Regions from separate parts of the Pseudomonas sp. F-14 TE3482 genome, predicted to be linked through region 1. Evidence: predicted binding sites of a transcription regulator. Region 1 holds the regulator's gene; each other region holds the start of a gene.
The links. The regulator FliA, encoded in region 1, starts transcription of late flagellar genes. The targets are predictions, from matches to a motif close to CTAAAGTTTNNNNNNNNNNNGCCGNTAA.

Region 2: a site for FliA is predicted at 5,647-5,674, ahead of AB7M26_RS03400 (methyl-accepting chemotaxis protein). Genes of this name have one in related genera too.
Region 3: a site for FliA is predicted at 3,083-3,110, ahead of flgM (flagellar biosynthesis anti-sigma factor FlgM). Genes of this name have one in related genera too.
Region 4: a site for FliA is predicted at 2,029-2,056, ahead of AB7M26_RS04630 (methyl-accepting chemotaxis protein). Genes of this name have one in related genera too.

The regions. Positions count from the first base shown of each region.
Region 1 covers NZ_JBRJII010000001.1:5,942,109-5,949,597, reverse strand. Annotated here, with positions in the region: gene fleN (flagellar synthesis regulator FleN) at 108-938, shown strand; gene fliA (RNA polymerase sigma factor FliA) at 935-1,675, shown strand; gene AB7M26_RS26995 (chemotaxis response regulator CheY) at 1,844-2,215, shown strand; gene AB7M26_RS26990 (protein phosphatase CheZ) at 2,246-3,034, shown strand; gene AB7M26_RS26985 (chemotaxis protein CheA) at 3,090-5,330, shown strand; gene AB7M26_RS26980 (protein-glutamate methylesterase/protein-glutamine glutaminase) at 5,380-6,513, shown strand; gene AB7M26_RS26975 (flagellar motor protein) at 6,513-7,253, shown strand; gene motD (flagellar motor protein MotD) at 7,269-7,489, shown strand, end outside.
Region 2 covers NZ_JBRJII010000001.1:782,494-789,982, forward strand. Annotated here, with positions in the region: gene ubiE (bifunctional demethylmenaquinone methyltransferase/2-methoxy-6-polyprenyl-1,4-benzoquinol methylase UbiE) at 1-205, shown strand, start outside; gene AB7M26_RS03360 (ubiquinone biosynthesis accessory factor UbiJ) at 205-828, shown strand; gene ubiB (ubiquinone biosynthesis regulatory protein kinase UbiB) at 825-2,429, shown strand; gene hisI (phosphoribosyl-AMP cyclohydrolase) at 2,520-2,921, shown strand; gene AB7M26_RS03375 (phosphoribosyl-ATP diphosphatase) at 2,914-3,246, shown strand; gene AB7M26_RS03380 (twin-arginine translocase TatA/TatE family subunit) at 3,271-3,549, shown strand; gene tatB (Sec-independent protein translocase protein TatB) at 3,560-4,000, shown strand; gene tatC (twin-arginine translocase subunit TatC) at 3,997-4,791, shown strand; gene AB7M26_RS03395 (16S rRNA (uracil(1498)-N(3))-methyltransferase) at 4,788-5,495, shown strand; gene AB7M26_RS03400 (methyl-accepting chemotaxis protein) at 5,716-7,489, shown strand, end outside.
Region 3 covers NZ_JBRJII010000001.1:6,100,605-6,108,093, forward strand. Annotated here, with positions in the region: gene flgB (flagellar basal body rod protein FlgB) at 1-46, opposite strand, end outside; gene cheR (protein-glutamate O-methyltransferase CheR) at 329-1,156, opposite strand; gene AB7M26_RS27730 (chemotaxis protein CheV) at 1,203-2,135, opposite strand; gene flgA (flagellar basal body P-ring formation chaperone FlgA) at 2,217-2,978, shown strand; gene flgM (flagellar biosynthesis anti-sigma factor FlgM) at 3,147-3,473, shown strand; gene AB7M26_RS27745 (flagella synthesis protein FlgN) at 3,521-3,988, shown strand; gene AB7M26_RS27750 (flagellar brake protein) at 4,077-4,823, shown strand; gene AB7M26_RS27755 (MFS transporter) at 4,886-6,268, opposite strand; gene AB7M26_RS27760 (glutamine synthetase family protein) at 6,340-7,489, opposite strand, start outside.
Region 4 covers NZ_JBRJII010000001.1:1,063,821-1,071,309, reverse strand. Annotated here, with positions in the region: gene AB7M26_RS04645 (TonB-dependent siderophore receptor) at 1-269, opposite strand, end outside; gene AB7M26_RS04640 (FecR domain-containing protein) at 358-1,371, opposite strand; gene AB7M26_RS04635 (sigma-70 family RNA polymerase sigma factor) at 1,371-1,871, opposite strand; gene AB7M26_RS04630 (methyl-accepting chemotaxis protein) at 2,171-4,051, shown strand; gene AB7M26_RS04625 (SRPBCC family protein) at 4,186-4,656, opposite strand; gene AB7M26_RS04620 (non-ribosomal peptide synthetase) at 4,686-7,489, opposite strand, start outside.

The DNA of each region.
Region 1 (7,489 bases):
GAACAGTTTTTGTACCTACATCGATGGTCTGCCATGCATTGTTCCGTTGATGAACGCGCAGCCAGTAATGTGGCCTCCGTCTAAGTAAGACAAGGTAAAGAAATAACATGGGCAGCATGCATCCCGTACAGGTGATCGCGGTGACCGGCGGCAAAGGTGGCGTCGGGAAGACTAACGTGTCAGTGAACTTGTCCCTGGCTCTAGCTGAGCTCGGCCGGCGCGTCATGCTGCTGGATGCCGATCTGGGACTGGCGAACGTCGACGTCCTGCTGGGACTGACACCCAAACGCACGCTGGCCGACGTGATCGAAGGCCGCTGTGAGCTGCGCGACGTGCTGTTGCAAGGACCCGGCGGCATCCGCATCGTCCCGGCGGCGTCCGGCACCCAGAGCATGGTGCATTTGAGCCCCGCCCAGCATGCCGGCCTGATCCAGGCCTTCAGTGACATCGGCGACAACCTCGACGTATTGGTGATCGACACCGCTGCGGGGATTGGTGACTCGGTAGTCAGTTTCGTTCGCGCAGCCCAGGAAGTGCTGCTGGTGGTGTGCGATGAGCCGACCTCGATTACCGACGCCTACGCGCTGATCAAATTGCTGAATCGCGACTACGGCATGAACCGCTTCCGCGTCCTGGCCAACATGGCGCAGAGCCCGCAGGAAGGCCGCAATCTGTTCGCCAAGTTGACCAAGGTCACGGATCGTTTCCTCGACGTCGCCTTACAATACGTTGGTGCCGTGCCTTACGACGAAAGCGTGCGCAAGGCCGTGCAGAAGCAGCGTGCTGTCTACGAAGCCTTCCCGCGTTCCAAGTGCGCCCTGGCGTTCAAGGCCATTGCGCAGAAGGTCGATACCTGGCCACTGCCGGCCAACCCGCGTGGGCACCTGGAGTTTTTCGTCGAGCGCCTCGTGCAACAGACCGCAGGACCCGTCCTATGACAGCCAGTGGCTACAACCTCTACAAGAAGTCGGCACGTGACGCGCAGTACGAGCTGATCGAGCGTTACGCGCCACTGGTCAAACGCATTGCCTATCACTTGCTGGCGCGTTTGCCGGCCAGTGTCCAGGTCGAAGACCTGATCCAGGCCGGGATGATCGGCCTGCTTGAAGTATCAACCAAATACGACGCCAGCAAAGGCGCGAGCTTCGAGACGTACGCGGGCATTCGAATCCGCGGCGCGATGCTCGATGAAGTGCGCAAGGGGGACTGGGCGCCACGTTCGGTTCACCGCAATACCCGTATGGTCAGCGACGCAATTCGCTCGATTGAAGCTAAAACCGGCCGTGACGCTAAAGATCACGAAGTTGCGGCCGAACTCCAATTGAGTCTCGACGATTATTACGGGATTTTGAACGACACCCTCGGTAGCCGGTTATTCAGTTTCGACGATCTGTTGCAGGACGGCGAACACGAAGGGCTGCACGAGGATGGCGCCAGTGCTCATCTCGAGCCGTCGCGCGATCTGGAAGATGAACGCTTCCAGGCGGCGCTGGCGGACGCGATTGCCAATTTGCCGGAGCGTGAGCGACTGGTGTTGGCGCTGTACTACGACGAAGAGTTGAATCTCAAGGAAATCGGTGAGGTCCTGGGGGTCAGCGAATCGCGGGTCAGCCAGTTACACAGCCAGTGCGCGGCCCGTTTGCGGGGGCGTTTGGGGGAGTGGCGAGCGCGCTGACAGGCAGTGTGGGGACACTGCGAACGAGGTGGGTACGGCATTTTGCTGCATCGGCCACGGCCCGTTGTAATCCATACAACTGTTGAGTGTTACGCCGAATTGATTGAACGGCGCGTTCAGGTGCTGCGCGCGTTTTAAGACTGCTTGGAGGTCGAATTGGACAAGAATATGAAAATCCTCATCGTTGATGACTTCTCAACGATGCGGCGGATCATAAAAAACCTGTTGCGTGACCTTGGGTTCACCAACACGGTCGAGGCGGATGACGGTATTACCGCGATTCCGGTCCTCAACAGCGGGAGCATCGACTTTCTGGTAACGGACTGGAACATGCCCGGCATGACCGGTATTGATCTGCTGCGCCACGTGCGTGCCGATGAAAAACTCAAACACCTGCCGGTGTTGATGGTCACGGCCGAAGCCAAGCGCGAGCAAATCATCGAAGCCGCTCAGGCGGGCGTGAACGGCTATGTGGTCAAGCCATTCACGGCTCAAGCGTTGAAAGACAAGATTGAAAAGATCTTCGAACGCATCGGTTGATGTGCAAAGCCAGTCCGTCACGGGGGAGCTATGGAGCATAACGAATCTTCACAGGGCGATTTTGAGTCGACCCTGAAAAAACACGCGGTCGAACTGGTCGAAAGCCTTGAAAAAGGCAGGTTCGGCGACGCTGTGCAACTGATCCATGAGCTCAACCAGACCCGTGACCGCGGCCTGTATCAGGAAGTGGGCAAGCTCACCCGCGAGCTGCATAGCGCGATCGTCAATTTCCAGATTGACCCGCACATGCCGCAAGCCGAGGAAGTGTCTCAGATCACGGATGCCACCGAGCGCCTGGGGTATGTGGTCAAGCTGACCGAGGCCGCGGCCAACCGCACCATGGACCTGGTGGAAAACGCCACGCCGCTGATCAACAGCCTGAGCGACGAAGCTCAGGCGCTGAGCACGGATTGGGGACGGTTCATGCGTCGCGAAGTCGGGGCTGAAGAGTTCCGTGAACTGGCCCGGCGGGTCGATGGTTTCCTGACCCGCAGCAGTGAAGACAACCGCGTCGTGTCGAGCAACCTCAACGACATTCTGCTGGCCCAGGATTACCAGGACCTCACCGGTCAGGTGATCAAGCGCGTGACCCAGTTGGTCACCGAAGTTGAAAGCAACCTGCTCAAGCTCGTGCTCATGGCCAGTCAGGTCGACCGCTTTGCGGGTATCGAACATGACCGTGAAGCGATGCTGGCTGAAAAAGATCCGCAAAAACATCTCTCTCAGGGTGAAGGTCCGCAGATTCATGCCGATAAAAGAGAAGACGTTGTGTCCGGTCAGGACGATGTGGACGATTTGTTATCCAGCCTAGGATTCTAGAGTTTTAGCATTTTAGGTTTTTTAGGTTTTTAGACCTTTAGGAGCACCCCCCTTAATGAGCTTCGGCGCCGATGAAGAGATCCTTCAGGATTTCCTGGTTGAGGCCGGCGAGATTCTAGAGCAACTGTCCGAACAGCTGGTCGAGCTTGAAAGCCGACCGGATGATGCGGATTTGCTCAATGCAATTTTTCGCGGTTTTCACACTGTAAAAGGGGGCGCCGGCTTCCTCCAGCTCAACGAGCTGGTGGAGTGCTGTCACATCGCCGAGAACGTGTTCGACATCCTGCGCAAGGGTGAACGACGCGTCGACTCGGAACTGATGGACGTGGTTCTCGAGGCACTGGACGCGGTGAACGGCATGTTCAGCGAAGTCCGCGAACGCAGCCCGATCACGGCTGCCACTCCAGAATTGCTTGCAGCGTTGGCCCGTCTGGCCGAGCCGCAAACCGCCGATGAGTCGGCACCGGTCGCCGAGGTGGTGGAAGAACCTGCCGCTGAAGAATCGGGCGACATCACGGATAACGAATTCGAACAATTGCTGGACTCGCTGAATGCCGTCAAGGCTCAAGCCGAGGCTCCAGCGGCTGCGCCAGTGCCGACCAGCGATGCCTCGGCCAGCGACGAAATCACCGATGCCGAGTTCGAGTCGTTGCTCGATCAATTGCACGGCAAAGGCCAGTTCGCCCCCGATGCAGTGGTCGCGGCGCCCGCCGCACCGGCGGCCCCTAAAGCGGCAGGCGACAGCTCCGACATCACCGACGACGAGTTCGAAGCACTGCTCGATCAGTTGCACGGCAAAGGCAACTTTGCGGTCGATGCATTGGAGTCGGCGATTGCTTCGGCTCCGGCCCCGGCTGCGCCAACCGCTAAAGCGGCCGGCGACGATCTGATCTCCGATCACGAGTTCGAATCGCTGCTCGACGAATTGCATGGCAAAGGCAAGTTCACCGAGGTTGGCACTGGCGCAGTGGTTTCTGCTCCTGTCGCCAAGGCGCCAGCACCGGTTGCGAAACCTGTGGCCAAAGTGCCCGAGCCAAAAGCCGAAGCGCCGAAACCGGCCGCCGCTGCTGCACCGGCACCTGCTCGTGCCCCAGCCGCACCACCACCGGAAAAACCGGCCAGCGAAGCCGAGACCACCGTGCGGGTCGATACCGCGCGTCTCGACGAGATCATGAACATGGTCGGCGAGCTGGTACTGGTGCGTAACCGCCTGGTCCGCCTGGGCCTCAACAGCGGCGACGAAGCCATGTCCAAGGCCGTGTCGAACCTTGACGTGGTCACGGCCGACCTGCAAACCGCGGTCATGAAGACCCGGATGCAGCCGATCAAGAAAGTCTTCGGGCGCTTCCCGCGTCTGGTTCGCGACCTGGCTCGCCAGCTCAAGAAAGAGATCAACCTGGAGCTGGTCGGCGAAGAAACCGACCTCGACAAGAACCTCGTCGAGGCCCTGGCCGACCCGCTGGTCCACTTGGTGCGCAACTCGGTCGACCACGGTATTGAAGAGCCGGCTGAGCGCGAAGCGATGGGCAAGCCTCGCAGCGGCAAGGTGATTCTGTCCGCTGAACAGGAAGGCGACCACATCCTGCTGTCCATCTCCGATGATGGCAAAGGCATGGACGCCGATGTTCTGCGCGGTATCGCCGTGAAGAAAGGCCTGATGGACAAGGATGCGGCGGACCGTCTCAGCGAAACCGATTGCTTCAACCTGATCTTCGCTCCGGGGTTCTCGACCAAGACCGAGATTTCCGACGTCTCCGGGCGCGGCGTGGGCATGGACGTGGTGAAAACCAAGATCGCCCAGCTCAACGGCACCATCAATATCTACTCGACCAAGGGCAAGGGCTCGAAGATCGTCATCAAGGTCCCGTTGACCCTGGCGATCATGCCGACGCTGATGGTCATGCTCGGCAACCAGGCGTTCGCGTTCCCGCTGGTGAACGTCAACGAGATCTTCCACCTCGACCTGTCTCGCACCAACGTGGTGGACGGCCAGGAAGTGGTGATCGTGCGGGACAAGGCGCTGCCGCTGTTCTACCTCAAGCGCTGGCTGGTCAGCTCTGCTGCTCATGAAGAGCAGCGCGAAGGCCATGTGGTGATCCTTTCTGTGGGCACTCAGCGGATCGGCTTCGTCGTCGATCAACTGGTGGGCCAGGAAGAAGTGGTCATCAAGCCATTGGGCAAAATGCTCCAGGGAACCCCGGGCATGTCCGGCGCCACTATTACCGGTGACGGCCGCATTGCGCTGATTCTCGATGTTCCGAGCATGCTCAAGCGTTACGCCGCACGGCGTATTTGATTCTGCGGGAGCGGGGCGACTGAGCCTCGCCCCGTCTAACGGAGTGTTTATGGCAGTCAAAGTCCTGGTGGTGGACGATTCGGGGTTTTTCCGCCGCCGCGTCTCGGAAATTCTTTCAGCGGATTCCAATATCCAGGTCGTCGGTACGGCGACCAACGGCAAAGAGGCGATCGATCAGGCGCTGGCGCTCAAGCCAGACGTGATCACCATGGACTACGAGATGCCGATGATGGATGGCATCACGGCAGTGCGGCACATCATGCAGCGCTGCCCGACCCCGGTGTTGATGTTCTCCTCGCTGACTCACGAAGGCGCGCGGGTCACCCTCGATGCGCTGGACGCTGGCGCGGTGGATTTCCTGCCGAAGAATTTCGAAGACATCTCGCGTAACCCGGAGAAGGTCAAGCAACTGCTGTGCGAGAAAATTCTCAGCATCTCGCGCAGTAACCGTCGTGTCAGCGCCTACAGTGCCCCGGCTCCAGTGGCCGCACCCGCCCCGACACCTGCGCCTTCGAGCGTCAGCAGCTACGGCAGCAGCAGTGCGCCTGCGCGTCCGGCCCCGGCACCGATTCCGGCTCGCAGCCATGCAGCGACGCCGGCGTCGCCAGCGCCGAAACGCAAAGCCTACAAACTGGTCGCCATCGGCACCTCCACCGGTGGCCCGGTTGCCCTGCAACGGGTACTGACGCAGTTGCCGGCCAACTTCCCGGCCCCGATCGTGTTGATCCAGCACATGCCGGCAGCCTTCACCAAGGCCTTCGCCGAGCGTCTGGACAAGCTGTGCCGCATCAGCGTCAAGGAAGCCGAGGATGGCGACATCCTGCGTCCGGGCCTGGCGCTGCTGGCGCCGGGTGGCAAGCAGATGATGATCGACGGCCGCGGCGCAGTGAAAATCCTGCCGGGCGATGAACGTCTGAACTATAAGCCGTGCGTGGACATCACCTTCGGTTCCGCGGCCAAATCCTACGGCGACAAAGTTCTGGCGGTGGTACTCACCGGCATGGGCGCCGACGGTCGCGAAGGCGCACGTCTGCTCAAGCAGGGCGGCAGTGCGATCTGGGCTCAGGATGAAGCCAGTTGCGTGATCTACGGCATGCCCATGGCGATCGTCAAAGCCGAGCTCGCGGACGCGGTGTACAGCCTGGACGATATCGGCCGTCACCTGGTCGAGGCGTGTCTCTGATGGATGTACTCAGCCTTATCGGGATCATCATGGCGTTCGTCGCCATCATTGGCGGCAACTACCTTGAAGGCGGTCACCTCGGCGCGTTGGCCAACGGCCCGGCAGCGTTGATCGTACTCGGTGGGACCGTTGGTGCAGCGCTGCTGCAATCGCCGATGAGCGCCTTCAAGCGCGCCATGCAGATTCTCGCCTGGATTCTGTTTCCACCGCGCGTGGACCTGGCTGGCGGCATCGATCGCGTCGTGAACTGGAGCCTGACTGCCCGCAAGGAAGGTTTGCTCGGTCTGGAAGGGGTGGCCGACGCCGAACCCGACAGCTACTCACGCAAAGGCCTGCAACTGCTGGTGGACGGCGCCGAGCCGGAAGCGATTCGCAGCATTCTGGAAGTGGATTTCTACACCCAGGAAAGTCGCGACATCGAAGCCGCCAAAGTCTTTGAAAGCATGGGCGGCTACGCGCCGACCATCGGCATCATCGGTGCGGTGATGGGCCTGATCCACGTCATGGGCAACCTGGCCGATCCATCGCAGCTGGGCAGCGGCATTGCTGTTGCCTTCGTCGCCACCATCTATGGCGTGGCCAGTGCCAACCTGATATTGCTGCCGGTTGCCGCCAAGCTCAAGTCCATCGCGTTGCGGCAGTCGCGTTATCGCGAGATGTTGCTGGAAGGGATTTTGTCGATCGCCGAAGGTGAAAACCCTCGCTCTATTGAGTTGAAGCTTCAGGGCTTCATGGATTGATGGGAGACATGGAGCATGGCACGTCGTCGGCAGCCTGAAGAACACGTAAACCATGAACGCTGGCTCGTTTCCTACGCCGACTTCATTACATTGCTGTTCGCTTTCTTCGTGGTGATGTACTCGATTTCTTCGATCAACGAAGGTAAGTACAAGGTCATTTCCGAGGCGTTGATCGGGGTGTTTACCGACTCTGATCGCGCCCTCAAGCCGATCCCGATTGGTGACGAGCGACCGAA
Region 2 (7,489 bases), 5.2 Mb from region 1:
CGCCTACTCGTTCGCCTTCATGCCGCTGATGGGCAAGCTGATCACCAACGACTCGGAAAGCTATCGCTACCTGGCCGAATCGATCCGCATGCACCCGAATCAGGAAACCCTGAAGTCGATGATGGTCGAAGCCGGTTTCGACCGCGTGACGTACCACAACATGACCGCAGGCATCGTCGCCCTGCACCGCGGCATCAAGCCCTGATGCTGCTGGCCGGCCTGCTTGCCAGCGTTGAGCTCGGCCTGAACCGGGTGCTGCGTCTCGACAGCACGGCGCTGCCGCGGCTGGCGCATTTGAGTGGCAGGGTGATTGCCGTCGACTGCCGCAGCCCGGCGCTGCAACTGTTCATCCTGCCCAGCGATGAAGGCCTGATGCTCGCCTCCCAATGGGAAACCGGTGCCGACTGTACCTTGCGCGCACCGGCCTCAAGCCTGCTGAAACTGGCGACGAGCAAGGACAAGACTTCGGTTCTGCATGCGCCAGAAGTCGAACTCGACGGCGACAGCGGCGTGCTGCTGGAACTGGCGGCGATCCTTCAGGACCTTGAACTGGATTGGGAGTACGAACTCTCCCGCTGGCTGGGACCTGTGGCCACGCAACTGGTCGGCGGTCACCTGCGCAGTCGCGCACGCTGGTATCAGCAAGGGGTCGCCAGCCTGAACCAGAACCTGGGCGAATACCTGGCCGAAGAATCGCGCGCCCTCGTCGGTCAGCGCGAAGCTGACGCCCGTTTTAATGAACTGGACCAGATCAAGCTCGATCTGGAACGTCTCGAGGCGCGTTTCGAGCGCCTTTTCCGATCCCTCGACCCAAGCGATAACGCATGAAGCTGCTTGCCGTCCGCCGTTTGTTGCGCATCCAGCGCGTTGTGATTCGCTACCGCCTCGATGACCTGCTGTTCGCCCTGCCATTGCCCTGGTTTCTGCTGGCGCTGCGCTATGCCTTGCCGTGGCGCTGGTTTCCGCGCAAGACACTGGACCTGAGCCGTGGCGCGCGACTGCGCCTGGCGTTGCAGGACCTGGGGCCGATTTTCATCAAGTTCGGCCAAATCCTGTCCACGCGCCGCGACCTGCTGCCCGAAGACATCGCCGATGAACTGATGAAGCTGCAGGACCGCGTGCCGCCGTTCGACTCGCAAGTGTCGGTCCGGCTGATCGAAGAGCAGCTCGGCAAAAAAATCAGTGAAGTCTTCAGCCGCTTCGACGTCGAACCGCTGGCCTCGGCTTCGGTGGCACAAGTGCATGCCGCGCAGCTGAAAACCGGCGAAGAAGTCGTCGTCAAAGTGATCCGCCCGGGGCTGAAACCGATCATTGCCCAAGACCTGGCATGGCTGTTCATTCTTGCCCGCGCTGCGGAAAAACTCTCGGCCGACGCTCGCTTGCTGCACCCGGTAGACGTGGTCAGCGACTACGAAAAAACCATCTACGACGAACTCGACCTGCTGCGCGAGGCGGCTAACGCCAGCCAGCTGAAGCGCAATTTCGAGGGCTCGCCGCTGCTGTATGTGCCGCAAGTCTATTGGGACTGGTGCCGGCCGAAAGTGCTGGTGATGGAGCGCATCTACGGGATTCAGGTCACCGACCTCGCGACCCTGGCCGACCAGCGCACCGACATGAAAATGCTCGCCGAGCGCGGCGTGGAGATCTTCTTCACCCAGGTGTTCCGCGACAGCTTCTTCCATGCCGACATGCACCCCGGCAACATCTTCGTCAGCACCGTGCAACCGTGGAGCCCGCAGTACATTGCGATCGACTGCGGCATCGTCGGCAGCCTGACCCCGGAAGACCAGGACTATCTGGCGCGCAACCTGTTCGCGTTCTTCAAGCGTGATTACCGGCGTGTCGCGCAGTTGCACATCGATTCGGGCTGGGTGCCGGCGGAAACCAAACTCAACGAATTCGAAGCAGCGATCCGTACCGTGTGCGAGCCGATCTTCGAAAAACCGTTAAAAGATATTTCCTTCGGCCAGGTGCTGATGCGCCTGTTCCAGACCGCTCGACGTTTCAACATGGAAGTCCAGCCGCAGTTGGTCTTGCTGCAAAAAACCCTGTTGAACATCGAAGGCCTGGGCCGTCAGCTGTACCCGGACCTCGATCTGTGGAACACCGCCCAGCCGTTCCTCGAACGCTGGATGCGCGAACGCGTCAGCCCCAAAGCCTTGTTAGGTAACGTGCAGAGCCAGTTCGAGCAGATCCCGCACCTGGCCAACATGGCCCGCGACCTGCTCGAGCGCATGTCCCAGCCCCACGCCAACGACCCGCCTCCCCCTTGGCACAAACGCAAGGATGACTGGTTCCTGCGGTTGCTCGGCACCGCTCACCTGGCGGGTGGCACGATACTCGCCGCCGGTGGCCCGTTGAACGAACTGGGGCACTGGCCCGCCGGAATCATGGTGGCGGTCGGCTTGTATCTGGTCGTTCGCCGATAGCCAGTTGGATGATCGGCTGGCACACTGTTTGAACGCTGAATTTGAACATTGGCCTCAACTATTGAAGTAGAGCCCGCGTCGGAGTCGAAGATGAAAAACTGGCTGGACGAGATCAAGTGGGACGCCGACGGCCTGGTGCCGGCGATTGCCCAGGATCACAAGACCGGACGCGTCCTGATGATGGCCTGGATGAACCGCGAAGCACTGGAATTGACCGCCGCCGAGAACCGTGCCATTTACTGGTCACGTTCCCGTGGCAAGCTGTGGCGCAAGGGCGAAGAGTCCGGCCATGTGCAAACCCTGCATGAGATGCGCCTGGACTGTGACGCTGACGTGATCATCCTGATGGTTGAGCAGATCGGCGACATCGCCTGCCATACAGGCCGTCAGAGCTGCTTCTATCGCGTCTTCGAAAACGGCGACTGGAAAACCGTCGACCCGGTGCTGAAAGACCCGCACGCTATCTATTCCGCAGGACACAAACATGAGTGACACTTTGACCCGTCTGGCTCAAGTACTGGAAGAGCGCAAAGGCGCCGCCGCCGATAGCTCGTATGTCGCCAGCCTGTACCACAAGGGTTTGAACAAGATTCTGGAAAAAGTCGGCGAAGAGTCGGTCGAAACCATCATTGCCGCCAAGGATGCCGCCATCAGCGGTGACTGCAGCGATGTGATCTACGAGACCGCCGATTTGTGGTTCCACAGCATGGTCATGCTCGCCCAGTTGGGGCAGCATCCACAGGCTGTGCTCGATGAACTGGATCGTCGCTTCGGTCTGTCCGGACACGCCGAGAAAGCCTCTCGCCCGTCCGCCTGAACAACTATTAGAGAGGAACGCAACATGGGCATTTTTGACTGGAAACACTGGATCGTCATCCTGGTTGTCGTGGTGCTGGTGTTCGGCACCAAGAAACTGAAAAACCTCGGCACTGACGTGGGCGAGTCGATCAAGGGCTTTCGTAAAGCCATGAACGACGACGAGAAACCGGCCGACCCGACAGCGACCCCGGCCCAACCGGTTCCACCTGTTCAGCCACAGACCACACAGTCCGTGAACCCGCCGCACACCATCGACGTGCAGGCGCAAAAAGTCGAAGAGCCGATCCGCAAAGACTCGTGAGCACTGACTAATGTTTGGTATCAGCTTCTCTGAACTGCTGCTCGTCGGCCTCGTCGCCCTGCTGGTGCTGGGCCCCGAGCGTCTGCCGGGTGCTGCGCGCACCGCCGGCCTGTGGGTCGGGCGGCTGAAGCGCAGCTTCAACGCGATCAAACAGGAAGTTGAACGTGAAATCGGTGCCGACGAGATTCGCCGGCAACTGCACAACGAGCACATTCTGTCCCTGGAGCAGGAGGCGCGGAAGATCTTCACGCCGACTCAACAGGAGCCGACGCCGGTGGAACCTGTGGCGACGCAGACGATTCATGCGCCAACCGCCGAGGTTATGCCGACTGAAACGGTGAAAGCCGTTGAAACCGTACCGGTTGTTGCGCCTGTAGAACCGACTCCTCCCGCGGCTACGCCTGTTGCGCCAGCCCCTCATGACCCAACATTGCCGCCGCGAGCCCCATGAGCGATCTCCCCGAAAACGACCAGCACATGCCGCTGGTTTCGCACCTCACCGAGTTGCGCACTCGCCTGCTGCGTTGTGTCGTGGCGGTGTTCATCATTTTTGCCGGGCTGTTCGCCTTCACCCAGCAGATCTACACCTTCGTCTCCACGCCGCTGCGCCAGTACCTGCCGGCCGGCGCGACGATGATCGCCACCGACGTGTCGTCGCCGTTCCTGACGCCGCTGAAACTAACCATGATGGTCTCGCTGTTCCTGGCGATCCCGGTGATCCTGCACCAGATCTGGGGCTTTATCGCACCGGGCCTGTACAAGCATGAGAAGCGCATCGCAGTGCCATTGCTGGTCTCCAGCATTCTGCTGTTCTACACCGGCATGGCCTTCGCCTATTTCCTGGTGTTCCCGCTGATCTTCAAGTTCTTCGCCGCCGCCACCCCGGCCGGCGTGGAAATGATGACCGACATCACCAGCTACCTCGATTTCGTCATGACGCTGTTCTTCGCCTTCGGCGTGGCGTTCGAGATTCCGGTAGCTGTGGTGCTGCTGGTATGGATCGGCGTGGTCAACGTCGCCTACCTGAAGAAAATCCGCCCTTATGTGATCATTGGCTGCTTCGTGGTCGGCATGATCCTGACGCCGCCGGACATCTTCTCGCAGACGCTGCTGGCTGTACCGATGTGGTTGCTGTTCGAGATCGGCATCCTGTTCGGCAGCCTGATCAGCAAGCGTGGCGAGCACCCGGACGATCAGCCGGCTGACGATCACAACGACCAGCCGCCAGCGACCCAAGCGTGAACCTGCTGCTCCTCGAAGAGGCCGACTTCATTGCGGCCGACCGGGCGATCTTGCGCGATCGCCGGTTGACCCACATGCAGGAAGTCCACCGCTCGGTGGTCGGCGACAGCCTGCGAGTCGGGCGTATCGGCGGCTTGATGGGCTCGGCCGAGTTGCTGCGCCTGGACGCCGATGAAGCCGAGTTGCGCGTCACCCTCGACCAGCCGCCACCGGCCAAGCTGCCTCTGACTTTGGTGCTGGCTTTGCCGCGACCGAAAATGCTCCGCCGAGTGTTTCAGACCGTGGCCGCCATGGGTGTGCCGCGCATCGTGCTGGTGAACAGCTATCGCGTCGAGAAGAGTTTCTGGCAAACCCCGTTCCTGGAGCCCGAGGCGATTCGCGAGCAATTGATCCTGGGTCTTGAACAAGCCCGCGACAGCGTGCTGCCAGAGGTCGTCATCGAGAAGCGTTTCAAGCCCTTTGTCGAAGACCGTCTGCCGGCCATTACCGAAGGCACCCTCGGCCTGGTCGGTCATCCCGGTAACTACCCACCCTGCCCTCGCGGCCTGGACGAGCCAGTGACCCTGGCTATCGGCCCCGAAGGCGGCTGGATTCCCTACGAAATCGACTTGCTGGGCAAGGCTGGCCTGCAACCGGTGCAACTTGGTGACCGCATCCTGCGGGTTGAAACTGCCGTTACCGCGCTGCTTTCTCGTTTGTTTTAACGTCAAACACCCCTACCTGTGGCGAGGGAGCTTGCTCCCGCTCGGCTGCGAAGCAGTCGTAAAACCGGTGAATGCGGTCTTGCTGATAAAAAGCGCTGGCCGCTTCGCGCCCAAACGGGAGCAAGCTCCCTCGCCACAAGTGGTTACTCCACTACAGATCCCTGCCAGCCGGCCGATACAGTTCCCATAAAACCGATTAATGGTCCGAGGGAGTAGCAGCATGTACCGATGGCTGGCCGAGAAACTGGGAAATGTAAGCGTCAATCGCAAACTGGGTGTCGGCTTCGGTCTGGTGCTGCTTCTGACCTTGTTGATCACCTTCACCGGCTGGACCGGCCTGAGCGGTGTGATCAGCCGTGGCGATACGCTAGGGTTTATTTCCAGCCTCAATGAGCTGACCAAAGACCTGCGTCTCGCCCGCCTGGATTACGACATGCGCCGTGGCGAACAAGGCCCGGGCGCCGTCAACGAGCTGATCGGTCAACTCGATACCGGCCTGAAAACCGCCCGTACGCTGATCGAACAGCCTGCCGACGTGGCCATGATCGACCAGCAATTGGCCGCAGTCAGCGAGTACAAACGCGCCTTCGCTGATATGACTCAGGCCACCGCCACCCGCGAAGATGCTCGCAGCAAATTGGGCGCCACTGCCGATAACGCTGTGGCCCGGGTCGCTGAAGTCGAAAAATCCCTGCTGCAAGGCGACAGTGTCGCCCAGTTCAACAGCGTGATCGACCTGAGCAAACTGATCCAGCAAGCGCGTTTCCAGGTACGCGGCTACACCTACAGCGGCAAGCCCGAAGCCGAGCAGCCAGCGCTGGACGCCATCGGCAATGCTCTGAAAAACCTCGAAAGCCTGCCGTCTAAACTGCCGGAACAACACATCGCCAACCTGCAACAAGCGACCGACTCGCTCAAAGCCTATCGCGCGGCGGTCAGCCAATTCCGCGACTCCCAGGTCGCCAGCGCTGCCGCCCTCAAACGCATGAGCGCGCAAGGCGACATTCTGTTGGACGTCAGCAAAAAGCTCACTGTCTCGCAAACCGTCGCACGTGACACCGATGCGGCACATGCAAAAAACCTGCTGCTGTTGGCCACCGTCCTGGCGTCGGCCTTTGGTTTGTTCGCAGCCTGGGCCATCACACGCCAGATCGTCATTCCCCTGAGCCAGACCCTCAAAGTGGCCGAGCGTGTCGCCGCGGGCGACCTGACTCACAATCTCATTTCAGAACGTCAGGACGAACTGGGTCAGCTACAGCGCGCCATGCAAAGCATGACCCTGGGCCTGCGAGAACTGATCGGTGGCATCAGCGATGGCGTGACCCAAATCGCCAGCGCCGCTGAAGAGCTGTCCGCCGTCACCGAGCAGACCAGCGCCGGGGTCAACAGCCAGAAGGTCGAGACCGATCAGGTGGCCACCGCCATGCACGAAATGACCGCCACTGTGCAGGAAGTCGCGCGCAACGCCGAGGAAGCGTCCGAAGCTGCCATCGCCGCCGACCAACAAGCCCGCGAAGGTGACAGAGTGGTCGGCGAAGCCATCGCCCAGATCGAGCGCCTGGCCGTCGAAGTCGGCAACTCGACCGCCGCCATGGGCGATCTGAAACGCGAAAGCGACAAGATCGGCAGCGTGCTCGATGTGATCAAGTCCGTGGCCCAGCAAACCAACCTGCTGGCGCTCAATGCCGCCATCGAAGCCGCCCGCGCCGGTGAAGCCGGGCGCGGTTTTGCGGTGGTCGCTGACGAAGTCCGCAGCTTGGCCCAACGCACCCAGAAGTCCACCGAAGAAATCGAAGAGTTGATCGTCGGCCTGCAAACCGGCACTCAGCAAGTCGCGACCATCATGGACAACAGCCGCAGCCTGACTGACAGCAGTGTCGAACTGACCCGCCGCGCCGGTGGCTCGCTGGAAAGCATCACTCGAACCGTATCGGCGATCCAGTCAATGAACCAGCAGATCGCCGCCGCTGCCGAGCAACAGAGCGCCGTGGCTG
Region 3 (7,489 bases), 160 kb from region 1:
GGGCTTGTTCATGGATACCGAGCGCTTTATCGAAGCTGATGCTCATGTCGGGAAACCTTCGGGTGACCTGATTTTTCGTAACAGGGACATAGCAAGCGCCGTGCCAATTCAAAAAATCCCGTAAACCGGGGCTTTGCGCGCGGTGGCAAGCCGGCAATGCCAGAAAAGCGGCAACCGATTTCCGCCGCCTGCCGCTTTTCTGCCGCTTTCCCACAGTCGGAAGAACACCACCCGCTCCCACAGGGGTTGTGGTGATTTTTAGAGATAATTACAGGCACAAAAAAACGGGAGCCCCTGAGGACTCCCGTTTTTTTATGCCGTCAACGAATCACTTCGCCTGATAAATGATCCCCGGACTGCACTGGACCATCTGGTAATGGTCCGGCAAACCGTTCAGCGCCTCGGACGCACCAAGGAACAGATAACCGCCCGGCTTCAGCGTGCTGTGGATGCGCAACAGGATGTCTTTCTTCACCTCGGCGGAGAAGTAGATCAGCACGTTGCGGCAGAACACGATGTCGAACTTGCCCAGGCTCGCGTAGCTGTCCAGCAGGTTGAACGAGCGAAATTCCACCCGACTCTTGATCGGCGCCTTGATCGCCCAACGTCCCGGCCCTTTCGGGTCGAAGTAACGCTGAAGGCGCTCGGGCGACAGACCGCGGCCGATGGCCAGGCTGTCGTACTCGCCGGTCTTGCAGTTGGTCAGCATGGTGCCGGACAAGTCAGTGGCAACGATCTGCACGCCCATCTTCAACTGACCCATGTTGACCCGTTCGAACTCATCGATGGACATCGACAGCGAATACGGTTCCTGACCCGACGAACACGCCGCCGACCAGATCCGCAGGCGCTGGCCGGGGCTTGCCTTGATCGCTGCAGGCAAGACCTTGTTCTTCAAGACTTCAAACGGATAGGTGTCACGAAACCACAGGGTTTCGTTGGTGGTCATGGCATCCACCACCATCTCGCGCAAACCACTGCGCGGCTGGGTCTGGATGCGCTGAACCAGCTCACCCAATGATTTGATGCCCTGCTGCTCCATCAGTTTGTTGAGACGGCTCGAGACCAGGTATTGCTTGTTTTCACCGAGCAAAATGCCACAGGCTTTTTCCAGGAAGACCCGGAACTGTTCGAAATCCAAATTACCCGTAGACAAAGATGCCGCCTCTTAAATCGTTTTGACCGCCAGGGACAGAAGGCCCCTAGCTGTTATCTGCTGCTTTGATCCGGTCGACTACCCGGGATGCCAGGTCATCAGGACGGAATTTGGCCAGGAAGTCATCGGCCCCGACCTTCTTGACCATCGCCTGATTGAACACACCCGACAACGAAGTATGCAGGATGATATGCAGCTTTTGCATGCGTGGGTCGTTGCGGATCTCGGCCGTCAGGGTGTACCCGTCCATCTCCGGCATCTCGATGTCGGAGATCATCATCAGGAACTCTTCTTCCGGCTTCTTGCCCTCGTCGACCAGCTTGCGCAGGTAATCCAGCGCTTGCCGGCCGTCGTTCAACGCCACCACTTCGACGCCGACGGTTTGCAGGCAACGGGTCACTTGCTTGCGCGCCACCGATGAGTCATCGACCGTCAGCACGCGCAAGGACAACGCCTTGTGCTGAGTCTCGACATCCACCACGCCCACCGAAATCGCTTCCGGTGTCGGTGACACTTCCGCCAGCACCTTCTCGACGTCGATGATTTCGACCAACTGATTGTCGACCCGAGTCACCGCCGTCAGGTAGTGATCGCGCCCGGTGCCCTTGGGTGGCGGATGAATCTCCTCCCAGTTCATGTTGACGATGCGCTCTACCGATCGAACCAGGAAACCCTGAGTCTTGGTGTTGTACTCCGTGATGATCACGAAGGGATTGCTTTGATCTTTGAGCGCTCCGGAGCCGGTCGCCATCGCCAGATCCAGAATCGGAATGGTCGCCCCCCGAATATTCGCCACACCGCACACGACAGGACTGGACTTGGGCATCAGGGTCAGTTTGGGGCATTGCAGCACCTCACGAACCTTGAACACGTTGATCCCATACAGCTGCTGGCCGTCGAGACGGAACAACAACAGCTCAAGGCGATTCTGCCCCACCAGTTGCGTGCGCTGGTTCACCGAATCCATTACACCAGCCATGCCCAGACTCCTACACCAACGCTAAGTGTGTTGCGACGCACATTCTTCACTAAACGGCACGGCGCTTGCTTTTTAACTCTTATGAACACAGAACCGACATTTTCCCGACGCTTGACATCAACGTATCGCAGATTGCTCTGCGCGATGTCGGCCGTTTGCCTGTTCAACGCTGGCAGCCCTGCCCTTGCTGACGCGGTTACCTTGCCTGACATGCTTATCGGCGTCACTCAGGGCTTTCTTGAATTCACCGTAGAAGACTATCTGGCCACCAGTCAAACGCAAGGACGCTACGAAATCGAGGTCAACCAGCTCGATCCGCGCCTGCGCATGCCGATGTGCGACAAGGAATTGACAGCCACCCTTGAGAGCCCCGCGAGGCCTCTGGGCCGGGTTACGGTCAAGGTTCGCTGCGACGGTGCCTCCCCCTGGACAGTCTTCGTACCCGCTCAAGTACGGCTGTTTCGCGACATCGTGACCACCACTCGTCCGCTCAAGCGCACAGGGATTATCGAACCTCAGGACGTGACCCTTCGTGAACGCGATATCAGCCTGATAAATCAGGGTTTTCTGACTTCCGTTGATCAAGCGATCGGACAAAAACTGACCCGACCAATGGTCGCTGATCAGGTGATTACCTTGGTGCATCTCGAACAGGCGGAAGTCATTCGCAAGGGCGATCAGGTGGTGATTACCGCCCGCAGCGGTACGCTCAGTGTGCGTATGCCGGGTGAAGCGCTGTCCAATGGCGGCATGAGCGAACAGATTCGCGTGAAAAACCTCAACTCCCAGCGGGTCATCAAGGCGCAAGTCACCGCACCCGGCCAGGTGGAAGTTTCCATGTAAGCGGCCATTAGTTTGTGAAGAGATGGCGCGCCACTGGGCTGTTGCCTAAACTGTGCCGCATGCAGGACACACGCTGGCGCATGCACGCTCATTGATAAATGGGCCTAAAGTTTTCACAAGAAGAGCCGAAAACATGGCAAGCGTCCAAATACCCAGAGGTTTTTTGTCATGGTCATCGATTTCAGTCGTTTAAACAGCTCCTCGTCACTTACGGGCAGTACACGTACCAGCGCCGCGAAGGAAACCGCCGAAGCCGGCCAATCCGCGCCGCTGAATACCCCGGCCGAACAGGCCAGTACCACCAAAAGCGGGGAATCGGTACACCTCAGCAATGAGGCTCAACAGTTGCAGAAGGTCACTGACAAGCTGCGCGATCAGCCTGCCGTCGACAACGCCCGCGTGGCCGAGTTGAAAGCAGCGATTGCCGATGGCAGCTATAAAGTCGACAGCAACCGTGTAGCCAGCAAACTGCTCAACTTCGAAGCCCAGCGCTAGGCCCCGGCCGCGCCAGGCTTTTGGACGCTTAAAACCCAAGGCCAGCCATGCACGACACTAATTTACTGCAACTGATCATCGACGACTTTGCCCCGGCGCAACACTTGCTGGAGCTGCTGCAAACCGAGTCCCTCGCCCTGCACGGTCGCGACATGCCACTGCTCGAAGAGATTCTGGCGCAGAAACAGGCATTGATCATTTTGCTTGAGCAGCATGGCCGCAAGCGCAGTGAAATCCTCGCCAGCCTCAACCTGCCGACCAATCGCCAGGGACTGGAGCAACTTGCCAGCCATTCGAGCATTGGCGATCAGTTGCTGGCACAGAGCGATGTGCTGACCGACCTCCTGGCCCAGTGCCAGGCCGCCAACGTTAACAATGGCCAGTCGATTCTGGTGCAGCAGGCCGCCACGGCCAATCAGCTGAAAATCCTCACCGGCGGCGAGCCGCCAGCGCTCTACGATGCCCGCGGATCAACCTCCAAACTCGCAAAACCACGCCCGCTCAGTCAGGCTTGAGCCTTTCAATGAGCACGCTCTATCAAGACGCGAAACATGCTGGCAGAATGCTAGCCAGTAGTCATATTTGTCTGGAGATTGATGCCCCGTGTTCAATGCCTTAAACGCGGAAGATGCTCCGCAGCCACCCAAGGTGCTCACTACGCCCCTGGAAATCTCCGGCAATTTGCGTCAGCTGCAAGACAGCCATGACCCGCTGATCATCACGTTCCACGAGCGCAGCCAGCGCTTCCAGAGTTATCTGGTGGACATCGATCGTGACAGCAACATGATCGCCCTGGACGAAATGATCCCGCGCGATGGCGAACGTTTTCTGCTGGCCGGCGAACCGTTCAAGGTCGAAGGCTTCCACGACGGCGTGCGCATCGCCTGGGAAAGCAATGGCCCGCTCACCATCGACGACTCCGGCGATGGCCGCTGCTACCGTGGCGCGCTGCCCGATGAGGTGGTTTATCACCAGCGCCGCAATGCTTTCCGCGCCGCGTTGAAGCTGGCGCAACTGGTCAACGTCGATCTGGGTGGCGACAAACTCAAATCGGCCATCAGCGGCAAACTGCTGGACATCTCCGCCACCGGCTGCAAATTGCGCTTCGAGGGCGACATCACCGCTAGCCTGCAACTGGGCCAGGTCTACGACCGTTTCGTCGCTGCCCTGCCCTTCGGCAGCATGACGGCACCGGTCGAACTGCGTTACCTGCATTTCGAAGAAAAGATCAACACCACCTTCGCCGGCGTGCGTTTTCACAACATGAGCGGCCTGGTGCAGCGCCAGGTCGAGCGGTTCGTCTATCAGCTTCAGCGCGAAGCGCGGCGTTTCGATAAAGACGACTTCTGATACGCCACGCCCATAAAAAACGGGCAGTCCCTTGCGATGACTGCCCGTTTTTTATGCCTTGGTCAAGGCCGCGCTTCGGTAAAACTTTGCTCGCGACCTGTGTCAGGGTCTTCGGGTTCCGAATCTGTTTCAGCTTCGGTTTCCGGCTCGGCATCCGGATTGAAATCAGCCTCCGGGTTGACCGGGTTCTGCATCTGATCCTGCACTACCTGTTCATCGACTCGCGGGTCCAGGCAAGCGACCAATGGCGAGCTCGACATGCTGTCCGGCATGGCCACGTGATGCAGCGGAGCATCGTCCACCTGATGCAGGTTGGTGACCGCTTTCGGGCGAATTCGCCACACCAGCACCAGCGCAAAGAAGCTGAAGAAGGCATAGAGCATCTGACTGCCGAACAGCTTCATCAACACCCCGGCCACCAACGGTCCGATACTCGCGCCGACTCCATAAGTCACCAGCAGCATCGCCGTCAGCGACACCCGGCGATCACCCTCGACGTGGTCGTTGGAGAACGCCACCGCCAACGGGTACAGGCAGAACTGCACCAACGAGCAGAGGAACCCGGCAATGAATAGCACCTCCAGCGGCACCTGCTGCATGATTGCCAGCGGCAACGCAGCCAGCGCCAGGCTGAACGCGAAACAGCGGATCAACAGCGCCCGGTCATAGCGATCCGACAGCCAACCCAACGGCCACTGCACCACCAGGCCGGCAAAAATGCAGCTACCCATGAACAGACCGACCTGTTCAGTGGACAATCCTTGCTGCGAGGCATACAGCGGCGCCAGACCGTAGAACGAACCGACGATCAACCCCGACCCCAACACCGTGCTCAACGACTGCGGCACACGCTTGATGAAGAAGCGTGGTTCCATCGGCGCCGGGTGCAAAGGCGCCGGGTGAATCCGCCGCGTCAGGGCCACCGGTACCAGGCACAGGGCGAAACACAGTGCGACCAGCATCAGCAGTTCCAGGCCCAGGCCCGGGTGCATGACCAGAATCAGCTGACCCAGCACCAGCCCCAGGTACGAAGCGATCATGTAGCCGCTGAACACCACGCCACGCTTATTGGCTTCTGCCTGCTCATTGAGCCAGCTTTCGATCACCATATACTGGCACATCATGCCCAGGCCGACGATCACCCGCAGGAACAGCCACGCGGGCAGCCAGTCCACCAGGCCATGGCCCAGCACTGCCGCGCCGACGATCCCGGCGCAGGCTGAATAAGCTCGAATATGCCCGACCCGGGCAATCAGCCGATGGCCGATCTTGCCACCCAGCACCAGGCCGAAATAGTTGGCCGCCATCAACGCACCGACCCACAGGCTGTCGACTTTATCGGCCGCCAGGCGCAGGGCAAGGTAAGTACTCAACAGGCCCGAGCCGATCAACATCATCAGCGAGGCGAAATAAAGCCCCCGAAAAGATTTCAAGATTTGGCGCATCGGCGTTCCGAGCGGCTCCTTGCAGTGAGTATCGGGCTATCGACAAACGATAGCCCGACGGCGACGGGTCGTCAGGCCTGGGCTGCTAGAACACGCCGTTCCCAGGGAGTAATTTCATCAAAGAAGCTGGTCAACTCCATGGTCTTCGAAGCGATGTAGCCTTCGATGAACTCCTTGCCGAACAGTTCCTTCGCCAATTGGCTACGTTTCAGACGTTCGAGAGCGGCATGCAAGGTACACGGCAATGAAAGATTATCCGGCACAACGAACTCACCCTGGATCGGCTCGCTCGGCTCCAGTTTGTTCTCGATGCCATACAACCCCGCGGCCAGGCTCGCGGCGATCGCCAGATACGGATTGGCATCGGCCCCCGGCAAGCGGTTTTCGACCCGACGAGCGACCGGTGAACTGGCCGGAATGCGCAGCCCGGCCGCGCGATTGTCGTGGGACCAGCAGGCATTATTTGGCGATGCGAAAGGATGGCATAGGCGCTGATAGGAGTTCACGTTCGGCGCAAACAGCGCAGTGAAATCCGCCAGACCGGCCTGCTGGCCACCGATGAAATGACGGAAGGTCGCGGTCGGCTCGCCGGCCTTGTCGCTGAACACGTTACGCCCGGTGTCGATCTCGACGATGCTCTGATGAATATGCATCGAACTGCCCGGTGTGTGCGCCAACGGCTTGGCCATGCAGACCACGGTCAGGCCATGCTTGAGCGCCACTTCTTTGAGCAGATGCTTGAACAGCAAAGTCTGGTCGGCCAACAGTAGCGGATCACCGTGCAGCAGGTTGATCTCGAACTGGCTGACACCCATCTCGTGCATGAAGGTATCGCGCGGCAAACCCAGCGCCGCCATGCATTCGTAGACTTCATTGAAGAACGGCCGCAAGCCGTTATTGGAACTGACGCTGAACGCCGAATGACCATCCTCGCGACGACCGTCCAGGCCCAGTGGCGGCTGGAAGGGATGCGTCGGGTCAGGGTTGGGCGCAAAGACGAAGAACTCCAGCTCGGTCGCCACCACCGGCGCCAGACCGAGGGCGGCATATCGAGCGATCACGGCCTTGAGTTGGCCGCGGGTCGACAACGGCGAGCTCTCGCCAGTCAGTTCGTCCGCATCACAAATGGCCAGCGCCCGAGGCTGCTGGCTCCAAGGCAAACGGTGGATCTGCGCGGGATCAGGCACCAGCGCCAGATCGCCATCATCGCTGCCATAAAAG
Region 4 (7,489 bases), 4.9 Mb from region 1:
GGCGATTGAAGGCCCTGAGTTTGAGCCGGAGTCGTCGATAGCGTGATGCCCGCCTGACGCGCGAATTGGTTGAGCACATCGCTCAAGGAGCCGGCGGCGATGTTGTAGCGGTGGCTACTGGCTTCGCTGCCCTGTGCTGCAACGCCAAGTGTCGGCAGCAGGCCGACACCCAATGCGGTCGAGAACAGCGCCGCGCGGATGGCGTGGCGCAATACGCCCGATTCCGCGGCGAAATGGAGAGGGTTCTTACTGATGGCGCGCACAGTCATTGTAGGTTTCCGTAGGAAGTCGCTGAAGGCAGAGTTGAAGTGCTTACTGACTAAGCCGGACTTGTTCGGAAAACCCGCCAAAAATAATTCAGGCCTGTCGCTCCAGCGTCACCCAATAACGAGTGCGATAGCGCAGTCGCACCGCCAGGGTTTGCGGCAGGATGGCCAGTAGTTTGTCGGTGTCTTCGAGACGGAAAACCCCGGACAGCCGCAAGTGGGCAATGTCGGCCGCGCAGGTCAGATAGCCGGGACGGTAACGTCCGACTTCATTAATGAAATCCCCGAGGCGCATGTTGCGGGTGACGATCAGGCCATCCACCCAGGCGCCCGCATCCATGTCCTGCGGCGGTGCCGACTGCGCTCGACTCCGATCGATCAGATAACTCTGCCCGGCCTGCACCTGAATCGGCAGGCCATCGGCGGCTCGTGGCGAATGGATTGCGACCACGCCGCTGGTGACGCTGAGCCGCGTGCAGTCGGCGTCCTGACGAACAATGAAGCGCGCCGCCACACTTTCGAACACACCGTGACGGCTTTGCACCCGCAACGGTCGATCAAACGAAACCCCTTCACTTGCCCCACCGCACGTCACGACGATCTCGCCGCGAGTCAGTTTGATCAGGCGCTGCTGCGCGGTGTAGTCCAGATCCACCGCGCTGGCGGTATTGAGCTCCAGGCGCGTGCCATCCGGTAACTGGAAACCGCGTCGCTCGCCCGTGGCGGTGGCGAAGTCGGCGGTCCACTGTTGCCAGCCGATCGCATCCTTGCCCAGCCATGCCGCCGTACCCATCAACAACGCGCCCGACAGCAGCTTCAATGCCTGGCGCCGACCCAATCCCTGTGCGCTGTTTTCCAAAGTGTTGAAAGCGACTTGAGCGCCGGGCACCGCGCGTAGATTATTGCTCAACTCGGCTTGCAGGGACTGCACCCGTTGCCAGGCCAGTTCGTGTTCATGGTGTTCCGCCCGCCAGACGTCGCATTGTTGGCGCAGTCTGGGATTGGTCGCGTTGTTACGCAGGCGCAGCAACCAATGGATGGCTTGTTTAACCACCTGCTGATGCGGCGCGGCGCGGCGGTTCAGTGCTGAGTTATCCGCAGGCATCACGCTTCATACCGCAGCACATAGCAGTGATAAAGCGCGTCAGCCACATAGCGTTCCACCGAACGCAGGGATAATCCCATGTGTTCGGCGATCTGCTTGTGGGTAAGTCCTTCGCACTGGGCCAGCAGAAATGCCTGACGCACTTTCGGCTTCAGGCCTTCAAGCATACGGGCGATGCTTTCCAGCAACTCGAGCACCAATGCCCGCGCCTCGGCGCTCGGGGTTTGGGCCTCAGGCAAATGGGCGATGGTTTCCAGGTAGGCACGCTCGATTTCCTCTCGACGCCAATGGTCGATCACCAGGCCGCGGGCAATGGTTCGTAGAAAAGCGCGGGGGGCCTTGAGCTCCAGGCGTTCGGTTCTTTGCAGCAGCCGGACGAACGTGTCCTGAGCCAGATCCGCCGCATCGGCTGCATTGCCCAATCGCGCACGTAGCCACGTGTTGAGCCACCCGTGATGGCTGCTGTAAAGCGCCTGTACTGCAAACTCAGGTGAAGACATGAACGCGACAGCCCGACGTCACAAATGATAATTAGTCGCATTGTCATCAAGGGTCGGAAAATTTGCAACTGCCGTTCGAGCAACCGTCAGTAAACACCCCTGCTTGGGCGCTCTAGCACGCCGTTCGGCGGGTATCTGACGGGTTTCGTACAAATCCCTAAGATTTCTCTCGCTCGTGCCGACAGATTGGTGAGACATGCGTGCACCAAAGTAGAGCGGCCCAAGAATGCCGTCTGCGCGGTTACATGGAATGTTGAAACCGGAACGCATCCCCACTTTTTGCATAAGAAGCCCATGAAATGAATCTCAAGTTCAGCCATAAAATCCTGCTGGCCGCTTCAGGCGTCGTGGTGCTGGCTTTTGCGTTGTTCACTTTGTACAACGACTATTTGCAGCGAAACACCATTCGACAAAACCTCGAGTCTTCCGTTGAGCAAGCCGGCGAGCTGACCGCCAGCAGCGTGCAGAACTGGATGAGCGGCCGGGTGCTGGTCCTGGAAAATCTCGCGCAGAACGTCGCTCATCAAGGCGCCAATGCCGATTTGCCGGGGCTGGTCGATCAACCTGCCCTCACCTCGAACTTCCAGTTCACCTACGTCGGGCAGGCCAATGGTGTGTTCACCCAGCGCCCTGACGCGAAGATGCCGGACGGCTACGATCCGCGTCAGCGCCCTTGGTACAAACAAGCCGTGGTTGCTGACAAGACCATGCTGACCCCGCCTTACATGGCCGCGGTCGGCGGGTTAGTGGTGACCATCGCCATGCCGGTGAAAAAGCAAGGCGAACTGCTGGGCGTCGTCGGCGGCGACCTGAGTCTGGAAACCCTGGTGAAGATCATCAACTCGGTGGACTTCGGTGGCATCGGTCACGCGTTCCTCGTCAGCGCCGACGGTCAAGTGATCGTCAGCCCGGACAAGGATCAGGTGATGAAGAACCTGAAAGACATCTATCCGGGTTCCAGTGTCCGCATCGGGAAAGGCAATCAGGAAGTAGAACTGAACAAGCAGGACCGCATCCTCTCGTTCACGCCGGTGAGTGGTTTGCCAAATGCCGAGTGGTACATCGGTCTGTCGATCGACAAGGCCAAGGCCTACGCACCACTGAGCCAGTTCCGCACCTCGGCGCTGATCGCGATGTTCATCGCCGTGACCGCCATTGCAGTACTGCTGAGTCTGCTGATCAGCGTGCTGATGCGTCCGCTGACCACGATGGGTCGTGCGATGCAGGATATCGCTCAGGGCGAGGGCGACCTGACCCGTCGTCTGGTGGTAGAAAGCAAAGATGAGTTCGGCGAGTTGGGCGGCTCTTTCAACCAATTCGTGGAGCGGATTCACGCATCGATTTGCGAAGTGTCCTCGGCGACCCGTCAGGTTCATGACTTGTCGCAACGGGTGATGGCATCGTCCAACGCTTCGATCATCGGCTCCGACGAACAAAGCGCCCGCACCAACAGTGTGGCCGCGGCGATCAACCAATTGGGCGCCGCCACCCAGGAAATCGCCCGCAACGCCGCCGATGCTTCGCAACACGCCAGCGGCGCGAGCGAGCAGGCCGATGACGGTCGTCAGGTGGTGGAAAAAACCATCCTGGCCATGACCGAGCTGTCACAGAAAATCAGCCTGTCCTGCACGCAGATCGAAACCCTGAACGCGAGCACCGACAACATCGGCCACATTCTCGATGTGATCAAAGGCATTTCCCAACAGACCAATTTGCTGGCGCTCAACGCGGCCATCGAAGCGGCCCGTGCCGGTGAGGCAGGTCGTGGTTTTGCGGTGGTAGCGGACGAGGTGCGTAACCTTGCGCATCGCACCCAGGAATCGGCGGAAGAGATCCACAAGATGATCAGCTCACTGCAGATCGGTTCTCGCGAAGCGGTGACCACGATGAATGCCAGTCAGGCATCCAGCGAGCAGAGTGTCGAAGTGGCGAACCAGGCCGGCCTGCGACTGGTCAGCGTGACCCAGCGCATCGGCGAAATCGACGGCATGAACCAATCGGTGGCCGCAGCGACCGAAGAGCAGACCGCCGTGGTGGAAACCCTCAACGTCGACGTCAACCAGATCAACCTGCTGAACCAGCAGAGCGTGGCCAACCTCAATGAAACATTGAAGGATTGCGATGCGTTGTCCCAGCAAGCCAATCGGTTGAAGCAGTTGGTTGATAGTTTCAAGATCTGATTGAGGTCAGTTGAACCGCGTTATCGTCAATCGCGGGCAAGCCCGCTCCCACATGGTTTGTGTCGTACACACATCCCCTGTGGGAGCGGGCTTGCCCGCGATAGCGGTAGATCAGTCACCGCTAGAACGAAGCCTTAAACAAACAGCTTCAACACATTCCCCATCGCATCATTGGCAAACCCCTGAAGGAAATCCTTGAACCCCGGCAGGGCTTCGGCACCGCCCTGAGCCGGTTCAGCGATGATGGTCCAGATCGCCCTCGACTTGTCTGCGCCGATGGATTCCACCCTCATCGCCGCCCACAAATTGCCGATGCCCAAGGTGTTGTAGATGAGGGTCCAGGTCATGTTCATTGCCTGGTCGTCCCGAGAGTTGAGCTGCTCGACCACCAGGTGGTTGTCGTCCTTGAAGAATTTCTTGCGCAGCGACGACACGCCTTCGCCCGTCATCTCGATGTGCGACAGCGCTGGAATGAATCGATCGAAGCCGGCAAAGTTGCCGACCACCGCCCAGACTTGCGCCGCATCAACCGGTACTTCCACCGAAGACTCGACGTGGCAGCCGTGAGGATTTTTGATCAGGGTATCGGGTTGCAGAGTATTCATGGTTTTGCTCCGTGCAGGATTAGGGTGAATCAGATGAAGTTGATTTCTTTGAGGTAGTCGCAGCCGCGTCGCAGCAGCGCCGGGGATTTTTCCGGGTAATGCGCGCCCATCTGCCGCACGCCGGCCTGGGCGTTGTCATGGCCGATCATCGAGATGTCGCCGATGTCTTCTTCGAAGCCGTTGAGGTAGAAACCCAGCACGCCAAACAGCGCGTTTTCGCTATCGACGCGGCTCAGTTGCTGCTGCCAGTCGGCGACGCTGACCATGGCGAATTCCCGACCGGTCTCGCGAAATGGCGCCACGTAGGCGTCCCAGCTCAGGGGCTCGGGGTTGTGCAGGTTGAACACCGCTTTTTCGGCCTGGTAACGGCTGGCGTGGAAGGCGATGAAACGGGCGAGGAAATCCACCGGCATCAGGTCGAAATTCAGCGCCAGTTCCGGCACCTGGCCGAGCTGGATCGAGCCCTTGAGCATCAGCATCAAGCGATTTTTGTGGGGCTGGCAGACGCCGGTGAGGCTGTTGAAACTGATGTTGCCGGGGCGAAAAAGATTGACTCGCACCCCACGCTCGCGTGCCCGTTCGAGGATCCGCTCGCCGACCCACTTGGACAGGTTGTAGCCATTCTTGATGTAGATCGGCGGTGTCTGCGCGGCGGGCAACTCCAGCACCCGGCCATCGTCGGAAATCGTGCTGGACGCCGAGAGCGTCGAGACGAAGTTGAAGATCTTCTTGCTGCGTCCTTCGCACAGGCGCAGGCACTCGAAAATCGGCTCGACGTTATCCCGCGCCAACGACTCGTAATCGAGCACGTGATTGACGTTGGCGGCGTTGTGCACCAGCGCGCCGAAAGTGCGGTCGATGCGCGCGTAAACGTCGTCCGGCAAACCCAATTGCGGTTGGGTGATGTCGGCGGCGTAAACGCTGACCCGGCTCAGGTCCAGATGGGTGAGACGGTTATCCCGCAGGGCCTGGGCGAAACGTTCGGCCGCGGTTTGTCCGCCGGACTCACGCACCAGGCATGCGACCTCGGTGGCGCCCCAGGCCAGCAAAGCCTCGACGATGTGCACCCCGAGAAAGCTGTTGGCGCCGGTCACCAGCACTTTATGCACATCACCGCACTGGCTGACCGGCAGCGGATCGAGGTTGAGTTCGGCTTCGGCATCGATGAAGGCCTGGGGGCTGAGCGTCGAAGCTGCGCTTTGCTCGGGGCCATCGAGCAGCTTGGCGAGGGTCAGCAACGTAGGCGCCTCGATGAAGCGATTGATCGACAGGCTGCGACCGAACACCTGGCGGATGCTCAGCAGCAGCTGCGACAGCAGAATCGAATGCCCGCCCAGGTTGAAGAAGCTCTCGTCGGTGGCAATCTCCTCGACCGGCAGCTCAAGCAACTCGGACCACAGCTGGCGCAACTGCATCTGCAACGGGGTCTGCGGCTGGCGCCGCTGACTGGCGACCTGGACCTGTCCCGAGGTCGCGAGCAGAGCCCGTCGATCGACCTTGCCGTTACTGGTGTAAGGCAGGCGTGGCAGTTCAATGTAGGCGCCGGGGTGCATGTAACCGGGCAGCGCGTTTTGCACATGCTCGCGCAAGGCCGAGAGGGCGGTGCCGGGCTGCTCTTCCCTGGGGTGAACCAGGTACGCCAGGATCCGCCGCCGTTCATCGACCACCACCGCCACCTGACGAAACAGCTGGCTTTCGCGCAGGCAATGCTCGATTTCCTCGGGCTCGACCCGAAAGCCCCGGATCTTCACCTGGTTATCACGACGGCCACTCAGCTCGATCCCCTCGTTGGTCCACTGGCCGATATCGCCGGTGCGATAAACCCGCAACGCCTGCCCGTTGGGCAGCGTCAGGTTGAGGTAGCGCGCCGCCGTCAGCGCCGGGTCGTTCAGATAACCCAGGCCGACACCCGGCCCGGCGATATACAACTCGCCGGGTGTGCCTTGAGGCACTGGTTGCAGTTGCTCATCCAGAATCAACACCCGGCCATTGGCGATGGGGATGCCGAGGTTGCGATTGCTATCGCCGACGCAAAATTGCCGCGTGGTGGCCAACACCGTGGTTTCGGTCGGGCCATAAATATTGTGGAATCGACATTGCGGTGCGAGCTGCGCGATCACGAACGGCTCGCAGACATCGCCACCGGTAATCAAGTGCTCAAGGCCCAGCGGTGCTTGCAGCGGCATGACGCTCAGCAGCGCCGGTGGCAGGAAGGCGTGGGTCACTTGCTGCCCGCGAATCAACTCGACCAATTGCTGTGGATCGCGGCGCTGGTCGTCGCTGGGCACCACCAGTCGCGCGCCTTGGATAAAGGTCGGCAGGATATCCAGCAGCGACGCGTCGAAATTGATGGTGGAAAACTGCAACGACCGACTGCTGCGCTGTAACCCGACATGGTCGGCGTACCAGGCACAGAAATGGCTGAGGTTGCGATGGCTGAGCAACACGCCTTTGGGCTGGCCGGTGGTGCCGGAGGTGTAGATCGCCACGGCCGGTTCGTCGATGTTCACCGTGCGGCGGATCAGCGAGGCCGGGAGGCCGGGCTTGGGCGAAGGCAGACGGCGAATGTCCAGCATCGGCAGCGAGACGTCGCCCAACTCGCTGGCGCCGTCGTGCAACAGCAGGTCTGCGTTGGCGTTTTCCAGAATGAAGCGCCGACGTTGTGCCGGATGCTGCGGGTCCAGCGGCAGGTACACCGCGCCGCAACCCAGCACCGCCAGAATCGCCGCGTACAGCTGCGGCGACTTGGGCAGGCACACGCCGATCACCACCGGGCGCTCGGTTGCGCCGCGGTGGCGCAGCATGTTTAGCATCGGTTGTTGCAAGCTCAGCG